DNA from 3 places in the Pseudarthrobacter sp. CC4 genome. Region 2 is predicted to be linked to each of the others. Evidence: predicted binding sites of a transcription regulator. Region 2 holds the regulator's gene; each other region holds the start of a gene.

What was found. The regulator HrcA, encoded in region 2, represses chaperone genes, less so after heat shock. The targets are predictions, from matches to a motif close to TTNGCACTCGNNNNNNNCGAGTGCNAA.
Region 1: the regulator HrcA is predicted to act here: its motif matches at 2,376-2,402, upstream of PV768_RS12410 (Hsp20/alpha crystallin family protein).
Region 3: the regulator HrcA is predicted to act here: its motif matches at 2,546-2,572, upstream of PV768_RS10225 (FmdB family zinc ribbon protein).

What each region holds. Positions count from the first base shown of each region.
Region 1 is NZ_JARCCZ010000016.1:95,057-101,452, forward strand. It holds gene PV768_RS12395 (universal stress protein) at 1-216, opposite strand, end outside; gene PV768_RS12400 (erythromycin esterase family protein) at 288-1,616, opposite strand; gene PV768_RS12405 (DUF4383 domain-containing protein) at 1,722-2,189, opposite strand; gene PV768_RS12410 (Hsp20/alpha crystallin family protein) at 2,518-2,985, shown strand; gene PV768_RS12415 (MBL fold metallo-hydrolase RNA specificity domain-containing protein) at 3,140-4,525, shown strand; gene PV768_RS12420 (flavin reductase family protein) at 4,564-5,082, opposite strand; gene PV768_RS12425 (FAD-dependent monooxygenase) at 5,215-6,396, opposite strand, start outside.
Region 2 is NZ_JARCCZ010000018.1:89,794-96,189, forward strand. It holds gene lepA (translation elongation factor 4) at 1-1,724, shown strand, start outside; gene hemW (radical SAM family heme chaperone HemW) at 1,761-2,990, shown strand; gene PV768_RS13680 (DUF4870 domain-containing protein) at 3,056-3,478, opposite strand; gene PV768_RS13685 (DUF3097 domain-containing protein) at 3,628-4,476, opposite strand; gene hrcA (heat-inducible transcriptional repressor HrcA) at 4,653-5,666, shown strand; gene dnaJ (molecular chaperone DnaJ) at 5,745-6,396, shown strand, end outside.
Region 3 is NZ_JARCCZ010000013.1:75,013-81,408, reverse strand. It holds gene PV768_RS10245 (hypothetical protein) at 1-173, opposite strand, end outside; gene PV768_RS10240 (GNAT family N-acetyltransferase) at 279-899, opposite strand; gene galU (UTP--glucose-1-phosphate uridylyltransferase GalU) at 904-1,809, opposite strand; gene PV768_RS10230 (5-formyltetrahydrofolate cyclo-ligase) at 1,889-2,512, shown strand; gene PV768_RS10225 (FmdB family zinc ribbon protein) at 2,634-2,906, shown strand; gene cpaB (Flp pilus assembly protein CpaB) at 3,011-3,778, shown strand; gene PV768_RS10215 (DUF4011 domain-containing protein) at 3,864-6,396, opposite strand, start outside.

The DNA of each region.
Region 1 (6,396 bases), on a different contig from region 2:
CGCGGCTTGCTCTGGAGACTCTTCGGCGGCAATTTCGCCTGCCGCCGTTTCCAGGACAGCCGGATACCACGCCAACGGAGCCTTGTTCCAGGCTGTGACGAGGCGGAGCTGGCCGTGGCGCTGGCGGGCCTCATCCATGGCCCAGTCCAGTGCTGCCCGGGAATGCCCGGAACCGTCAAAACCAACAATAATCAAGAACGAACCGGTGCTGGTCACTTGTCTTTCCTTTCGATCGCCTCGCCGGGCCCTACCGCAATCAGGGTTACGCTTCTGTCTCGAGGCATCGCTTAGAAGCCTGTCGGTTCGGTTTCGAGCTCAGGTTCGCTGGGCAGGTGTTCATGGTGGAGCGGCCGCAGCGCTGTTGTTTGCGGGAACCACAGCAATGCGTCGTAGCGGTGGCCCATGGTCGTGGGGACGTAGTTGCCTTTCTCGCGGTCGGGGTTGTAGACAACCCCGATGGCGCGGTGGCCGCGCCAGGAGGAGAGCCAGTGGCCCGCCCGGTCCGGTCCGAACACGAGAGTGGACGGGCTTTCGAGTGCCGCGTGGAGGAGGTCTTCGTGGCTTCCGGGTACGGCTGCCGGGACGTTCATGACCTCTTCCGGCAGACCCCAGGCCGGCGCGGCAGTGACGGATCCCCCATAGGACGCGAAGCCGACAAGGACTACTGATCCGTGATGGCGCAGGCGCATGAGTTGGCCGATGTTGACCATGCCGTCCAGTGCCATATCCGTTGCCCTGGCGTCGCCTATATGCGTGTTGTGCGCCCAGACCAGTCCCTTGGAGCCGGGGCCGTGGTGGCGTGCCAGCCGGTCTATGGTGTCGCTCATGTGGTGGTCCCGGATGTTCCAGGATTGCCGGTCACCGCGGATCATGGTCCGGTAGTAGCGTTCGGCGTTTGCCGCCACGATGGCGTTCTGCACTGCGTCAAAAGCTGCAGCATCGTCCTCCACCCGGCCGAAGGTCTGCCGGTGCACCTCGGCCAGAAGCATCACCACGTCCGCCTCGCAGGATCGTGGTACCAGGCGGGTGTCCGAGGCATACCGCTGGGGGTCTTCCCGGAACGGTACAAAGCACTGCCAGGCCTTCATTGCTGCCGGCATGGCCTCGGGTGCGTTGGCGTTGAGCCAGCCGAAGATTTCCCTCAGGGAATCCCACAGGGAATAGACATCCAGTCCGTAGAAGCCGGTGCGCTGTTCTTCCGGTCGGGCCAGATTCCATTCGCGCAGCCAGGTGAGGAACTCTGCCACTTCCTGGTTGGCCCACATCCAGGTGGGCCACCGCTCGAAGCCGGCCAATAGTTGCCGGGCATCGAGGTTCTGGTCGGTTTGGCCGCGGACCCAGCGGTTGATGCGCCAACAGTCCGGCCAGTCGCCCTCCACCCCAATCCAGCTGAATTGGTGTTCCTCGATGAGACGACGGCTGAGGGCTGCCCGCCACTGGTAATACTCCTGCGTGCCGTGTGAAGCCTCGCCCAGGCAGACGAAGCGTGCCCGGGCACATAAATCCACCAGGCCGTCCAGGTGTCGGGAAGCCGTTTGCAGCGGCCCGGCCAGGGCCCGGATCTCGTCCAGTTCCAGCCCGTGGGGATGGTGCCGGTCCCCGGTCCCGCGGTTCACAACATCATCCCTCGCACGTCATTGGACTGTTTCCCTGGCAAGCCGGCTGCTTCCCGGGTGCATCGGGATCCGCAGGACAGACGGGCGGATCAGCAGCCGGGAGGATCAGCGCGCTTTCGCTTGGCCGGTACCGCGGCCAAGCAAGATCCCCACGGCGAGCATGACGACTCCCAAAACGACGTGGAGCCAGTTATCTGCCGTGTTCACTGGGATGAAGTTGGCAGACGACGCCTGGTCAATCAGCAGCCCGTAGAGCCAGATCACCAGATAGAGGGCGCCCGCACCGATGAGGTAGTACTTCGACTGGAGTGCGGACCTGCCCATGAGCAGGCCGGCGGCTCCGAAGAGCAGGTGAACAATGTTGTGCAGGATGGACACCTGGAAAATGCCGAGGAGCATCGCGCCGGACTCGGTGCCGGCAAAGGTCATTTCCGCATAGTTCGTGGTGACCCCGGGGATGAAACCGAGGACGCCCACCAGAGCGAAAACTGCTCCAGCGCCCAGGGCTGTGATTTCGAGGGGCGTGCGGTGGTGGCGTGCGCCGATTCCCGGATGTGCTGATGATGCCGACATGGCTTTCTTCCTTGTTTGAAGGGGTGGAATCTTTGGTGCTCGAGTGCGGCCGCCAGCGGGAGTGGTGCAGCGCCACGCTGGTTATGCTTCCAGCTTCAAGCTACGGTTGCCTGGCTTTCAGAGGCTTAAGTCCTTAGGTCAGTGAAGGTTAGGGATGAAGTGCGAAAACCGCTATTTTCCGGGCTCCGGGCATGAACGCAGACCGTGTGCGAAGGCTCCCGGGAGGAGGGTCTTTTGTCCCTATCTGGACCACATCCGCAGGTGTTAACTGGATTGACACCGGCCCCTCACGCGGCCCTTTGCCTGCATGGAATCTGGAGAACCCGTCATGTCTGATCTGCTCAAATGGTCCCCTTTTGCATCGACCCGGTGGACCTCCCCCTTCAACACCGTATTGCGATCCCCGGCCGAGCTGCTGGACTCCGTAGAGCGCATGTTCGACTCGGCAACAGGCCCCGCCCCCATCCGGGTCGAAGAGTTCGTCGACGGTAAAACGCTTGTGGTGCGTGCTGAGATGCCCGGCGTCGATCCGGACAAAGACGTCGAAGTGACCATGGACGACGGGTTCCTGCGGATTCGCGCCGAGCGCCAGGAAAAAGAAGAGCACGAGGACAAAGGACGCTACCGGTCGGAGTTCCGCTACGGGTCATTCAGCCGGAACATCCCGCTCCCTGAAGGGGTTAAGGAAGAAGACATCAAGGCCACCTACGTCAACGGGGTCCTGGAAGTCCGTGCCCCGCTGCCCGAGCAGGGCCTGCCCGCGGAGCCGAAGAAGCTCCCCATCACCCGCGGGTAACCTGGCAGCGCCCCACAACCACACCGGCACCACCGTTGTGGCCCCGCAAAATCACCGCCGAGCTTTGCGGGGTCGTCTGCCAGCCGCTTCCCAGGATTCCCACGGCTGACACCAGGAAGCTTCTGAGCTGAGTGAGGTGTCCGAAGGAGCTGCTATGAGAGAACAGCATCCGCCGACGCTGCGGTTTCTCGGCGCAGCCGACACAGTGACAGGTTCCAGATACCTGATCCGGTCACAAGGCCACCGGGTCCTTGTAGAGTGCGGCCTGTTCCAGGGCTATAAACACCTTCGCGACCGTAACCGCGTACCTTTCCAGGTCAGTCCCGCGAACATCGATGCCGTTGTCCTCACCCATGCCCATCTGGATCACAGCGGATACATCCCTGCACTGGTGCGCGACGGATTCCACGGCCCCGTCTATGCCACACCGGGCACGGCCGAACTGTGCAAGCTGCTGCTTCCCGACAGCGGATACCTCCAGGAAGAGGAAGCCCGCTACGCAGACCACAGGGCATCATCAACCCATCACCCTCCCGTGCCCCTCTACACAGCCCAGGACGCCGTCCGATCGCTCGACAGTTTCAAAACCCGGGACTTCGACTCTCCGTTCCCCCTGCCCGGGGGCATTGAAGCAACGTTCCTTCCTGCCGGCCACATCCTCGGCGCGGCCCAGGTGCACCTCCAACTTGCCGGCCGGACTATCCACTTCACTGGAGACCTGGGGCGGGCCGATGACCCCCTGATGTACGCGCCGAGAGCGCTGGGGCGCGTCAATGTACTGGTCACCGAATCCACCTACGGCAACCGGACACACCCGCAGGGCAACCCGGAAACTGAACTCGGCGACATCATCACCCGGGTGGCCAAGCGAAACGGCGTCATCATGATCGCCGCGTTCGCCGTCGGCCGGGCCGAAACGGTCCTGCTGCACCTGTCGCGGCTCCTCGCCAAACATGCGATCCCCTCCATCCCCGTCTACCTCAACAGCCCAATGGCAATCGACGCATCCGGCATGTATCAGCGCCATCGCGAAGAACACAGGCTCAAGCAGGACGAATTCGAAGCCATGTACAAAGTGGCCACCCCCGTCCGCAGCCCCGACGAGTCAAAACTGCTCAACCTGCGCGGCGGACCCATGATCATCATCTCCGCCAGCGGCATGCTCACCGGCGGCAGGATCCTGCACCACCTCACGGCCTACGGGCCGGACCGGAACAACGCCATTATCCTCAGCGGATACCAGGCCGGTGGAACACGGGGCGCATCACTCGCCGCAGGCGAAAAATGCCTCCGGATCTACGGACAGGACGTCAGGATCGAAGCAGAAGTCATCCAGATGGAAGGACTATCCGCCCACGCCGACTCCAGCGAACTGATCCAATGGATGAGGACCGCCCCTCAGGCCCCGTCGATGACCTACGTCACGCATGGAGAGCCGGACGCCTCCGACGCCCTCCGGGCCCGCATCAAACGCCAACTGGGATGGAAAGCCCGCATTCCCGAGCACCTGGAAGCCATCTCACTCGAAAACCCGCGCTGAAGAAAACGCGTTCAAGGGGCTGCCGGGACCTGGCCCCGTCATGCCACCTTCTCCTGCCGATTGGCACGGGGTTCCACTCCTTCAAAGTAGCCGCCCTTGAAGAAGAGGAGCGGCTCGGCGCCGTCCCGCGCTCCCAGTGCGCGGACAGCACCCACCACAATGGTGTGGTCGCCGCCGTCGTACTCCTCATGCAGTTCGCAGTCCACCCAGGCGAGCGCCTGGTCCAGTACGGGATTGCCCAGGGGTGACGCAGAGTAGTTGACGCCGGCGTATTTGTCGGTGCCGGAGCGGGCAAACCGGGCTGCCAGGTGCTGGTGTTCCGCGGGCAGGATGTTCACGGTGAACCGGCCCGCGTCGCGCAGCCGCGGCCAGGTGCTGGAGCTTCGTGCAGGGCTGAAGGTGACCAGGGCGGGGTCCAGGGAGAGCGACGAAAACGACTGGCAGGTGAAGCCAACGGGGCCGTTGTCTGTGGCGGCGGTGATGACGGTCAGTCCGGAGGCGAAGTGGCCCAGGACGTGGCGCAGGCGCTGCGGCGTGAGGTCAAAGTGTTCCGTCATTGTTCTTTCCTTTCGAGGCCGGTGGTTCAAACCAACCACCCGTAAGCGTGCTGTTCAATCGGGGGTGAAACGCACTGACTCCCTGGGCAATACGTGGTCACGGCCCGAAGCATGACGTAACGAAAAGGGGGGTCAAAGGCTTGGCACCGAAGCCAACGGCGTAGCGGGTCCGAACCATCTGGCCAGCGCCTCCCTGAGGCCGGCGTCGCTTCCGCCACCCACCCAGGCCACATGCCCGTCCGGCCGGACAAGGACTGCGGCAGGCGCCGGAACCTCCCCGAGCGCGGGCAGCTTCCATGCCCCGCCGTACTCGGCATCCACCAGCTTCACCCGTGGCGGCCGCGGAAGATTGTCGAAGGCGCCCGGCACCCCGAAGTTCAGGAGCACGGGCCGGGCGTCATGCAGCAGCGAATAGACCGTGCGGGGTCCTTCCCGGGCGGCGAGCTCAACGTCGGGCATCCGCCGCCCGAGCAGCGGGTGTCCCTCGCCGACGTCGTAGTGAACGTCCAGGCCGGACTGCATTGCCGCGAAACGCCGGCGCGGTTCCTCCATCCCCAGGAGCTCGGCAACAACTTCCCCTGCCGCCTCGATCCGCGGGTCCGGGCGGCGCAGTGCACTCTGCGCCATGGTGTTGCGCAGCACGCGGGCAGCCACCGGGTGGCGCTCGGCATGGTAGGTATCCAGGAGCCCGTCCGGGGCTGTTCCATGGACCACCTGCCCCAGCTTCCAGCCCAGGTTCACCGCGTCCTGCACCCCGATGTTCAGGCCCTGCCCGCCGTCCGGGGCATGCACGTGCGCCGCGTCGCCCGCGAGGAGGATCCGCCCCGAACGGTAGGCAGCGGCCTGGCGCGTCATGTCCGTGAACCGGGAAATCCAGGTGGGGCTGTGGGCCCCGTAGTCCGTGCCGCAGGCGGCAATCAGGGCCGCGCTGAGATCAGCCAGCGTGGGTTCCGTAGCGGGACCCACGTGTTCCTCGGTCACCATCACCCCCACCGGCCCGCTGTCCGCGTAAACCACCTTGCCGTCCACGATCTTGTACTCCCGCCGGCCAAAGGAGTGGATGCCAAAAGCGTTCCGGTGCACGCCGAACTCCGGCTGGCCTGTCATCTCCACCTCGGCAATCAGCGCACTGGTGGTGGGTTCCCAGCCGGGGAACCCGATGCCCGCAGCCTTACGGACGAGGCTCCTGCCGCCGTCGCACCCCACCACGTAGTCCCCCCGCAGCGTCCTGCCGTCCTTGAGGTGGAGGCCGACGCCGGTGCCATCCTGCGCCAGGCCGGTCACCTCGCATCCGCGGTAGAACGTTACGGCCAG
Region 2 (6,396 bases):
GAGTGGTCCAGTCCCGCGACATGAAGGCCCAGTACCTGGACCGGATGGACATCGAACGCGAGCGCGGCATCACCATCAAGTCCCAGGCTGTCCGCATGCCGTGGGAGCTGGATGGCGTCAGCTACGCGCTGAACATGATCGACACGCCCGGACACGTTGACTTCACCTACGAGGTCTCCCGCTCCCTCGCGGCCTGCGAGGGAGCAATCCTCCTGGTGGACGCGGCACAGGGCATCGAAGCCCAGACCCTCGCCAACCTGTACCTGGCAATGGAAAACAACCTGACCATCATCCCGGTCCTGAACAAGATCGATCTTCCTGCGGCACAGCCCGAGAAGTACGCGGCTGAACTTGCCAGCCTGATCGGCGGCGAACCGGAGGACGTGCTGCGGGTATCGGGAAAAACCGGCATGGGCGTTGAAGCGCTGCTGGACAAGATTGTCCGCGACCTCCCGGCTCCCCAGGGTGACGCCAATGCCCCGGCCCGCGCAATGATCTTCGACTCCGTCTACGACACCTACCGCGGCGTGGTCACCTATGTCCGTGTGGTGGATGGCATGCTGCACCCCCGCGAGCGCATCCAGATGATGTCCACGCGGGCCACGCACGAACTCCTCGAGATTGGCGTGAGCTCCCCGGAGCCGACGCCCTCGAAGGGCCTGGGCGTCGGCGAGGTGGGGTACCTCATCACCGGAGTGAAGGACGTCCGCCTGTCCAAGGTCGGCGATACCGTCACCAACCTCGCCAAGCCGGCCGCTGAATCCCTGCCCGGCTACGCCGATGCCAAGCCGATGGTCTTTTCCGGCCTGTACCCGCTGGACGGCACGGACTATCCGGTGCTGCGCGATGCACTGGAGAAGCTGATGCTTAACGATGCCGCCCTGGTCTACGAGCCGGAGACCTCCGCGGCGCTGGGCTTCGGGTTCCGGGTGGGCTTCCTGGGACTGCTCCACCTTGAAATCACCCGCGAGCGGCTGGAACGCGAATACAACCTGGACCTGATTTCCACGGCCCCCAACGTGGAATACGAGGTGACGCTGGAGGACAAGAAAGTGGTCCACGTGACCAACCCCAGCGAATACCCCTCCGGCAAGATCTCCGAGGTCCGCGAGCCCATGGTGTCGGCCACCATCCTTGCGCCGAACGAATTCGTCGGCGCCATCATGGAGCTGTGCCAGAGCCGCCGCGGCGTCATGGGAGGAATGGATTACCTCTCGGAGGACCGGGTGGAAATCCGCTACCGCCTGCCGCTCGCCGAGATCGTGTTCGATTTCTTCGACATCCTCAAGTCCAAGACCCGCGGCTACGGCTCGCTCGACTGGAAGGCCGACGGCGACCAGGTGGCGGACCTCGTCAAGGTCGACATCATGCTCCAGGGCGAACAGGTGGATGCCTTCTCCGCCATCACGCACCGCGACAAGGCCTACGCCTACGGCGTCATGATGACCACCAAGCTGCGCGAACTCATTCCCCGCCAGCAGTTCGAGGTGCCCATCCAGGCGGCCATCGGCTCCAGGATCATCGCCCGGGAAAGCATCCGCGCCATCCGCAAGGACGTCCTGGCCAAGTGCTACGGCGGCGACATCTCCCGTAAGCGCAAACTGCTGGAGAAGCAGAAGGAAGGCAAGAAGCGCATGAAGATGGTGGGCCGCGTTGAGGTCCCCCAGGAAGCCTTCATTGCTGCGCTCACCACGGACGAGTCCAAGGACAAGGCCAAGAAGTAGTGGTTACAGCGGCCGGCGCCACCGGAGGCCCCTGCAATGCCTAGCACTCTTCCCCTCGGCGACCCGGCGCCGTCGGACGGTCTCCTGCCTCCCCAGGCGGTTGACGGTGCGGCGGGCCGGGCGTTCGGGCTTTACGTACACATTCCGTTCTGTGCCGTCCGCTGTGGCTACTGCGACTTCAACACCTACACCGCCACGGAGCTCGGCGGCGGGGCCTCGCAGGACGCCTATGCCGCCACGGCCGCCTCCGAAGTGTCCCTGGCAGCCAGGGTCCTGGCGGAATCAGGGCTTCCTGCGCGCCCGCTCAGCACGGTGTTTTTCGGCGGCGGCACACCCACCCTGCTTCCCGCCGAGGACCTCGCCCTGATCCTGCGCCGCGCCATCGGACAGTGGGGAATCGAGGCCGGCGCCGAAGTCACCACGGAGGCGAACCCGGACTCCGTCACGCCTGAATCCCTTGCCATCCTGAAGGAAGCCGGCTTCACCCGCATCTCCTTCGGGATGCAGTCTGCAGTGCCCCATGTCCTCAAAGTGCTTGACCGGACCCACACGCCCAGCCGAGTCCCGCAGGTTGTGCAATGGGCCCGGGACGCGGGACTGGCTGTGAGCCTGGACCTCATCTACGGCACGCCGGGGGAGTCCCTGGACGACTGGCGCTACTCCCTGGAGACGGCACTGTCCTACCAGCCGGACCACATCAGCGCCTATGCGCTGATCATCGAAGAGGGAACCAAGCTCGCCGCCCAGATCCGCCGGGGCGAGGTTCCAGGAATCGACGACGACGACCACGCCGACAAGTACGAACTCGCCGACGACCTCATCACCAAAGCCGGCCTGGGCTGGTACGAGGTCAGCAACTGGGCCCGCACGCCGGAGCAGGCCTGCCGCCACAACCTCGCCTACTGGCGGGGCGACGACTGGTGGGGGATCGGCCCCGGCGCCCATTCGCATGTGGGCGGCGTGCGGTGGTGGAACGTCAAACACCCCACGGCCTACGCCGGACGCCTCGCACAGGGAGTGTCACCGGCGGCCGGCAGGGAAACCCTGGACCAGGAGACCCGGAACGTCGAACGTGTGATGCTCGAGGCCCGTCTCCAGTCCGGTCTCGAAGTATCGTCGCTGGGCCAAGAAGGACGCCATGAGGTTGCGGGGCTGATCGCGGACGGCCTCGTGGATCCTGCTGCCGCGTTCAGGGGCAGGCTGGTCCTGACCCTCAAGGGCAGGCTGCTGGCAGACGCGGTGGTCCGCCGGGTCCTGCCGGACTGAACGGCACAAGGCAACGTGGGCCCGCGCCCGCCAGGGAACCCCGCGGGCGTGGACCCGTGCAGCCGCTACTTGATCCAGCGCAGGTTGTACTGGTAACGGTGCGGCTGGCCACGGTTGACATGGATGCCGGCCGCCACCGAGAAGCAGGTGAGCGCAATCCAGATGAGGGTGGCGATGACGGCAAAGATGTTGCCGATCACGGGGACGAAGACCACCAGGATGTTCGCCAGCAGGGCAGCAATGGTGGGCGGCAGGCTGAAATTCAGGGCTTCCTTGGATTCCTGTGCCGTGAAGGGCCCGCGGTCCCGGAAGATCAGGTAGATCAGCAGCGACGGAACGCAGCCCAGGATGCCCCCGAAGTGCGCCATGGTGGCCCATTGCCGGTCTTCGCTGGCTGTCAGGGGCAGCGCATTCGCGGGAACGCCGTGGTACTCCGAACGGCCCTGGCCGCCCGGGCTGTCCCTGTGATCACGTGCGTTTTCTGCCACAGTCTGTTCCTTCTGAAGTGCAATGGTGCCGGCTAAGAAAGCTTATTGGGTGCGGCGGCCTGCAATGTTGCAGGATCCGCAGTACCAAGAATACTTGGTACCGGCCCCATACCTGCCCCGGGATGCGCGGGCCGGGGCAGAACCGTCCTTCAGGGCACGGTGAGGAAGTCGATGACTTCTTCGACCCTCCCCAGCAGCGAGGCTTCCAGGTCGGCGTACGTTCGGACGGCGCCGAGCAGTTTCTGCCAGCCAAGCCCGATGTCCTCCTTTGTGGCATGGGGCCAGCCGAACGCTGCGAGGATGCCGGTCTTCCAATCCTGCCCGCGCGGCACTACCGGCCACTGCTCAATGCCCAGGACCGCGGGCCGGATGGCCTGCCACACGTCCACGTAAGGGTGACCCACAATCAGGACGTTCCCTGCAGCTCCCGGCGAGGCCATGACGGCGTCCGCAATGCGGGATTCCTTGGAATCCGGCACCAGGTGGTCCACCAGTACGCCGAGGCGCCTGCCCGGTCCGGGCCTGAACGCTGCGACGGCCCCCGCCAGGTCATCAATGCCGTGCAGGGGTTCGACGACGATGCCCTCCACGCGCAGGTCGTCTCCCCAGACCTTTTCCACCAGTTCGGCGTCGTGCTTTCCCTCCACCCAGATCCGGCTGGCCTTGGCCACCTGTGCCCGCTGGCCGGCGACGCGGACGGACCCGGAGGCGGTCCGGCCGGCGACGGCGCCGGCGGCCTGCCGCGGGGCCGGGGGCAGGAGCTTGATGGCCCGGCCTTCGAGGAGGAATCCGAAACCAAGCCGGAAGGACCGGGATTTACCGCGCCGGTCCTCCAGGGCAACCACGTGCATGCCGCCGGATTTTTCCACCCGGGTCACGGCGCCCACCCAGCCGGACTGGACGTCCTCAAGGACCATTCCCCGTTCAACGGGAACCTCGGGCAGTTCAGTCTTTGCGGGAGCGGACAAGTCGCGTGGGCCCCAGTTCTGGTACTGCATGGTTTCACTCCGCCTAGCGTTCGGTCACAGGTCCGGATTTCGCCCGGAGCGGTACCAATGCTAGCAACGGCGGGAGTCATAATAGACTGTTAGCACTGAGGCATGTCGAGTGCTAACCCTTGAGGTGGCACAGCGCGGGCGGCGCGGCCGCCCCGAACCCTGGATGGAGGTGGAGTGTGAGCGAGCCACGCAAACTTGAAGTGCTGCGTGCAATCGTGGAGGACTACGTCCACTCCCGGGAACCCGTCGGGTCCAAGGCCCTGGTGGAGCGGCACCATCTTGGTGTGTCCAGCGCAACGATCAGGAACGATATGGCCGCCCTGGAGGAAGAGGGCCTGATCACCGCTCCGCACACCAGCGCCGGACGTATCCCCACTGACAAGGGTTACCGGCTGTTCGTGGACCAGATCTCGGCGGTCAAACCGCTGTCCCAGGCCGAGCGCAGGGCCATCCAGTCGCTGCTGGAAGGATCTGACGACCTCGACGACGTCCTTGACCGCACGGTCCGCCTGCTGTCGCAGCTGACCAACCAGGTTGCCGTGGTCCAGTATCCGCACCTGAGCCGGGCACTGGTCCGCCATATCGAGTTCGTCCTCCTCGCGCCGCGCAAGGTGCTGGTGGTGCTGATCGCCAACAGCGGCAAAGTGGAACAGCGCGTTATCGACGTCGGCCAGGACCTGGGGGACGACGCCCTTGCCACCCTGCGGGCACGGTTCCTTGGCTCCCTTGCCGGCACTCCGCTGAACCAGCTCGCCCAGTCCCTGCCGGCAGTGGTGGCCACAGCCGGCCCGGGGCAAAGGCAGGCCGCCCATGCCCTCGCCGTCGGCCTCGAAGGCCTGGCCCAGAGCAGCAGGGAAGACCGCATGGTCATGGCGGGCACCGCCAACCTTGCGCGTTCCAACGTGGACTTTCCGCTCAGCATCGGACCGGTCCTGGAAGCACTCGAGGAACAGGTGGTCATGCTCCGCCTGCTGAGCGAAATGGCGCAGGACCACCGCGGGGTGGCTGTCAGCATCGGCCGCGAGAATCCCTACGACGGCCTTGCCGAGGCGTCCGTCGTTGCCACGGGGTACGGTCCGGACCACATTGCGAAAATTGGTGTCCTGGGACCAACCCGGATGGACTATCCCACCACCATGGCCGCAGTCAGGGCCGTTGCCCGCTACCTTTCGCGGATCCTGGGACCCTGACGTTTTCCCGTTCCCGGGCATGCAGATCATTTCCCGCAGTCCAACTGCAGGCAGTACAACAAGGAAGAGATACGAACTTTGAGCAGCCACTACGACGTCCTTGGAGTCTCACCGGAGGCCACGGGAGAAGAGATCAAGAAGGCCTACCGCAAGCTGGCGCGCACGCTCCACCCGGACGTCAACCCGGGTGAGGACGCGTCGGACCGCTTCAAGGCCGTGACCCACGCCTACGAGGTTCTTTCGGACCCGCAGAAGCGCCGCGTCTACGACACCACCGGCAACGAGAACGGCACGGACAACGGCTTCGGCGGAGGCAGCTACGCCGGCCAGGGATTCGCGTTCCAGGACATCTTCGACACCTTCTTCGGGGCCGGCGGAACAACGGGCCCGGCTTCCCGCGTCAGGCGCGGCCAGGACGCACTCATCAGTGTCCGCATCGAACTCCGCGACGCTGTCTTCGGCGTCAACAAGAAGCTGGAAGTGGACACGGCCGTCACGTGCCCCACCTGCGAAGGTTCGTGCTGCCGGCCGGGAACCCATCCGGAACGCTGCGACATCTGCGGCGGCAGCGGCCAGGTCCAGCGTGCCGTGCGCTCCATCCTGGGACAGGTCATGACCGCCGCCCCGTGTGGTACGTGCGAGGGCTTCGGCACCGTCATCAAGGACCCCTGCAATGAGTGCAGCGGCCAGGGACGCATCCGCAGCCGCCGTTCGCTGACCATCAAGGTTC
Region 3 (6,396 bases), on a different contig from region 2:
TTCTCCTGCTGGGCGGCAACGTTCATAACCAAAACGGCTGGCGATTCCGGTGTTTCATCGGCTGCGGCGTCTGCCAGGAAATCGCCGGCGGGCTGGAACTGGTGCCTGCGGTTCCGGAGGACGTAGGGCGCAACCCACACAATCCAGAGCACAACGGCAACCACAAGGATCACTGAGCTGCTAAGGGGGAAGTCCACACTCAAAACCGTATGAGCATCCGGCCCGCTGCGGCAGCATTAGCTGCGGTGTGTCGTGGCGCAGACGGCAATTCACTGGATTTATGACCGGTGTGAGGCAAGCCACGGCCTAAGTAGTCCCTCCGGGACCTCTTCAGACGTCAAGGCAAACGAGCGGTGGTCGGCCCATTCACCGTTGATGTGGAGGTAGCGCGGCCGGTAGCCTTCGTCCCGGAACCCGAGTTTCTCCACCACCCGGAGGCTGGGTCCGTTCTCTGGCCTGATGTTGATTTCCATCCGGTGCAGGCCCAAGGTCTTGAAGCAATGGTCCGTCACCATGGCGACGGCGGTGGGCGCGATGCCGCGGCCCGCACAGGCCTGGTCCACCCAGTAGCCGAGGGTTGCCATCATGGCCGAGCCCCAAACGATCGACGATACGGTCAGCTGGCCAACAATGGGCGGCTTGACGCTGCCGGGCCGCCTCTCGGTGATGAGGAAGGGCAAAGCCGTTGCCTGGGCCGCCTGCGCCTTCAATGACCGGACCATCTGCCGGTAGTCCGGCAGGCCGCCGGATGGATCCGGGTTGGATGCTTCCCACGGCGCCAGCCACTGGCTGTTGCGGGACCTGACTTCCGTCCATTCCTTCTTGTCCCGGTACCGGATGGGCCGCAGGACCAGATCCCCGCATTCCAGGGTCACGGGCCAGATGGGACCAGGGCGCATGGCGCTACTTGGACAGGCCGGCGGTGAAGCCGGGCAGCCATTCCCGCAGGCCGGGGCCGAGGTCCTCGCTGTCAATGGCCAGCTGGACGCAGGCCTTGAGGTAGCTGAGCTTGTCCCCGGTGTCGTAACGCCGCCCCCGGAACACGACGCCGTAGACACCGTGCCCTTCGCCGTCACCGGTGGCCAGTTCCTGGAGGGCGTCTGTCAGCTGGATTTCGCCGCCCCGTCCCGGCCCGGTGCGCTCAAGGACGTCGAAGACGGCCGGATGGAGTACGTAACGGCCAATCAGCGCCAGGTTGGAGGGCGCTTCCTCCGGGCTCGGCTTCTCCACGAGCCGGTTGACCCGCACGTATGATTCGCCGTCGATCGGTTCGATGTCAGCGCAGCCGTAGGCGCTGATCTGCGAGGGTTCCACTTCGATCAGCGCGACGACGGAACCACCGGTTTTGGCCTGGACATCAATCATGGTGCTGAGCAGTTCGTCCCGGGCATCGATCAGGTCATCGCCCAGCAGCACGGCGAAGGCTTCGTCGCCAACGTGCTGCTTCGCGCGGAGTACGGCATGGCCCAGTCCGTGCGGGTCCCCCTGCCGGACGTAGTGGATGTCACCCAGGTTGCTCGCAGCCTGGATGGACGCCAGCTTCTCGATATCCCCCTTGCCTTCAAGGGCGGACTCCAGGGACGGCACACGATCGAAGTGGTCTTCCAGCGCCCGCTTGTTCCGCCCGGTGATCATCAGGACATCGTTGAGGCCGACGTTCACGGCTTCCTCAACCACGTACTGGATGGCAGGCTTGTCCACAACGGGAAGCATTTCCTTGGGCATCGCCTTGGTCGCCGGCAGGAACCTGGTGCCAAGTCCGGCGGCAGGAATGACAGCTTTGCGTACTCTCGGATTACTGGTAGTCACCGGACTAATCTAACGTCAGCGTCAAGCATTCAGTAATCAGGGGATGGCCGACGCCATGCGGCAGCTACGGAGGAAACACATGACGCTTGAGGATTCAAAGGCGGCCAAGGACGAGATACGTGCTGCCCATCGCCGCCGTCGTGCTTTGCTTACACTCCAGGAGCGGCAGGATGCCGGGGAAGCCTTGGCGAAGCACGGGGCAGCGTGGGCAGATTCGGTAACCCGGGGGAAGGCAGCGACGGTCTGCGCCTACCTCGGAGTCGGGGCGGAACCGCCCACGCTGCCGCTGATCGCGGCCCTCCACGACGCCGGCCACAAAGTCCTGCTTCCCGTCTGCGAGCCGGGGCGGGAGCTGAAGTGGGTCTTCTGGGCGCCGGGCGTGGATCTGGTGACGAGCAGGTTTGCCCCCATCCTGGAGCCCGTGGGGACACGGCACGAAATTGAGGTGGCCGGGGAAGCTGCCGCCCTCTTCATCCCTGCCACCGCGATTGACCTCGCGGGCAGCAGGGTAGGCCAGGGCGGAGGTTACTACGACAAGTTCCTGGGCCACCTCGAATCAGCCGGGAAGCATATTCCGCTGGCCGCGGTGATCTACGACGGGGAACTGCTGCCTGCCGGCAGGATTCCGGTGGAGGCATTCGACCGGCCGGTGCCTGGCGTCGTGCTTCCCTCCGGGTTCCGGAGCCTGGCGGACGCCGCCTGACCGGGGAAGTCCCCGCGTACGAGGATGGTAGAATTAGCACTCAGGCCCTGCGACTGCTAATGGACATCCATAATCCAGAGGCAGTCCGGGACCTCTCGTTTGCCCAAGAGGAGGAGCACCAGTGCCAACGTATGCGTACGCCTGCAAGGATTGCGGCCATGCCTTTGACATCGTCCAGTCGTTCTCGGACAGCTCTCTGTCGTCGTGCCCTGAGTGCCAGGGTACCCTGCGCAAGAAGTTCAACAGCGTGGGCGTTGTCTTCAAGGGTTCCGGCTTCTACCGCACAGACTCCCGGGATGCCAAGGGCAGCACGGCTTCTGCCGCTCCCGCTGCCTCGGCGGCAACGCCTGCGGCTGCACCAGCTGCTCCGGCTCCGGCTGCTGCCGCCAGCTGATCCACGTTCCGCGGTCCAGGCTGCTGCCTGGCAGCTGACTGCGTTGTCCACATAGCTGCCGGCGCCCCTGCCGCGGCCGCCATGCGCGGCTTTAGCGTGGGCACATGCCTGCACACGGACAGCAACACCGGGTTGTATCAAGCGCGTCGCACGGACCTGGGCTCCCCGGGGCTTTACGGCGCAGTGGCGCCCACGGCGGGAGCCGCGCCGCCGGCCACAACGCACGCCGCCGCCCGCCGGCCCGCTTTGCCTCCTGGCTGAGCCGCAACAGGCGGCTGGCCGCCGCGCTGCTCCTTTGCGCCGTAGCCGCCATCACCGTCCAGCAACTTACGCCGGCACCGGTCTACACGGTGCCTGCGCTCGCCGCAGCCCGCGACCTTCCCGCCGGCACAGCCATGGCGGCTGCGGACCTCGCCTCTGTCCAGGTACCGCCGGGCATGCTGGCCGACGGATTCCTCAACGGACCGGGCGAGGCGGCCGGGAAACAACTCGCGGCGCCGCTGCGCAAGGGACAGCTGCTCACGGATGCCCAACTGCTTGGTCCGGGGCTGCTCGCCGGCACTCCCCCAGGGTCAGCGGCTGTTCCCCTTCGCATGGCGGATCCATCGTCCATCCAGCTCGTCTCCCCAGGGCAGCTCGTGAACGTGGTGCTAACGGCAGCCGGCGGCTACGACCAGCAGGAGCCACCGGAGGTCCTGGCTTCAGGGGTTCCGGTGTTGTGGACTTCCGGTCAGGGCGGGCAAGGCGGCCAGTGGCTGGGCACGGCGGAGACGGACGGACTCATAGTGGTGGCCGCCAATCCGGAACAGGCGGTTCGGCTCGCCGGCGCCTCCACCCAGGGAAAGCTGTTTTTCGTCCTGGTGGGGCCGTAGCCCTGCGAGCGATGGTCCGGGCCGGCGCGCAGCCACAGCGCCAGCCTCCACGGACGCAGGCTCCTGCCCCGGCTGCGATCCTGCCTCAGCCCCAGTGCGGGGGTTTCTGTTCCTTCAGCCACGCATCGTGGTCGTCGTCTTCGCGGTCGCCCCAGCCCCGGGCTTCGTCTTCCGCCGCCTTGTTCGGCAAGGCAGACGTGCCCGGCAGGGCGGCCGTGCCCGGGGTGGATGCGCTGCCGGGAACGGGGCCGCCCTCCTGGTCCTGCCCGGCTGCAGCTTCTGCGGCGACGGACGGCTCGGTGTCCGAAGAGTCGTTCTTCTCGTGATCCGGGGCCATGGCACCCGCCTCCTTGCTGTCCAGGCGTTCGGCCTGTGCTGGTTCATGGTCCGATGCCGCGCGCCGGGACACGGCATCGATTCCGTTGAGCGCCTGGTCCACGTCATCGTCCAGGAAGGCGATGGATGTGGACGTCCGCCCGGAGAGCGCGTTCTTTTCGAGGCCGAGGTATCCTGCGATGCGGTCGGCGCAGGCGGACGGATCCGTGAACACCTCGATGGTCCACAGCGGCATGTAGCGCCAGCCGAGGCGCTCCAGCAGCTGGGGGCGCAGCCGGCTCCGCTCCCGGACGCTCAGGGCGCGGTACTGTTCGGTGCCATCCGATTCAATCGCCACAGGCCAGGGGAGGTCGGCATCCTCCTGGCCCATGGTGCTCAGCGGATCTGCGGCAGCCACCACGTCGATGGCGCCGTCATACTGGTGCCACACCCGGGCGCCCCGGGCGCGCAGGCGGTCTCCAAGGTCAGCCACCAGAGGATCGGCCCCAAGGGCCTGCTCGCTGGCCGCGGCCCGCGAGGCCGGAGTTCCGAGGTCCGTGTTTCCCGCAATCTCACGGTCAAGGAGCGAGTAGAGGTCCACGGCGCCGTGCGTCAGCCTGGTGTGGTCCAGGTCCTCGGGCCGGAAGCAGGTGAGAACGTGCATCGACCTGCGGGCGCGGGTCATGGCCAGTGCGAACTTCTCCCGGCCGCCCTCGGCGGAGAGGGGCCCGAAGTTGTGCAGGGCCCGCCCGTGCGGTGTGCGGCCAAAGCCGGGCGAGAAGATGACATGGTCGCGTACCAGCCCTTGGGCCCGTTCAAGATCGACAACGCGGAATGACTCGGGGCCGGCTCCGAAGAAGCCCGCCAGGGCCGGGTAGTTGGGCAGCTGGAGCCGGATGGATTCCCCGATCCTGGCCGCATGGCGGAGGCTTGCCGTGACCACGGCCAGCGACGTACGCGGGCGCAGCCGGGCGTGCTCGAAGACCAGCTGGACCACGCGGTTGACTTCCGCCACCACGGATTCCACGCCCTCATGGTCTGCACTGGGCAAGCCGGTGCCGTCCGGCAGGTACTCCACCAGCAGCGACCGGTCCAGTCCCGTGGCGGACTGACCCTCCGGGAGCCGGCGGAGGCCGCCGTCGTAAAAGTTCTTGCTCAGCTGCAGCACGAGGTCCTCATCCACCGCCCGGTAGACGAAGTTGAGCCGCCACACCGGAAGTACCCTGGACAAGGCACCAAAGGCGCTCTCCACCCGCTGGTGCGCCGATTCGCCAGGCGCCAGGCGCTCGACGCCGACAGTAAACGTGCGGGGGCTGGCGATGCGGGAGTCGCCGAAGGCAATGACCTGCCTGGCGCGGGCGATGGACGGCAGCACCGCCTGGAGCGACGTCGCCTCGGCGTCCAGGATGACCACCGCGTCAAAGCGCTGCTCCGCCGGCAGCAGGCCGGTCATGAGATAGGGGCTCACGGACCAGACCGGCACCAGGGTTCCGATCAGTTCAGGCGCCTGCGCCGTCAGCGACGGCAGCGACACCCTGCCATCCTTGAGCAGGCTCCGGAGGAGATCCGCTTGGCGGGGGTGCGCGGCGATGGCGCCGCGCCACCGCTCGGCGAGGTCCCAGCGGAGGCGGGCGGCGCCGCTGGCAATGTGGGCGTTGTCCGCAAGGCGGTACTCGGCCTCCAGCTTCCGCAGCGCGTCGCCGTCGGACATGGCCAGATAGTCGTCGCCGCTGATCATCGCTTCAAGGGCGGACTGCCACCATGCCAGCTCAAGTTCGGCCCCCACGGAGCCTGCGGGAACCTCGCGCTCGGCGAGGTCGGCGAGGAGCTCACCGAGCCCGTGCTCGCGCATGTTCTCAACCAGCAGGGTGCGCTCGGGCAGTGTCTTCAGTGTGTCGGTGTCCGCCACCAGCCGTCCAAGGCGTTCCATGAGCTCTTCGTAGCGCACGGCAGCCAGGGAACCGCCGGCCTCCGTGTGCCGCAGGGCCTCACCCAGGCGGGCCAGGTCGCCGTCCAGCGAACGGTACATCGCGTTCATCTCGGCGAGCCCGGACGGCACGGCGGGATGCCGCTGCGTGGTCGCATAGCCTGCCCACAGCGCCCGCTGCTCCTGCACCAGCAGCAGGGAGGTGTGAAGGTCGGCAATGTGAACCCCGGGCCGTACGTACTCCTTCGCGACCCTGCGCAGCCTTGAACGCTGCATGGAGGTCATCTCAATGCCGCGCTCCTTGCGCCAGGCCGAGGGCGCGGTGGCGGAAATGAGGTCCGTGACCGGGCGGTCGAAGATGTCCGGCGTGAACTTG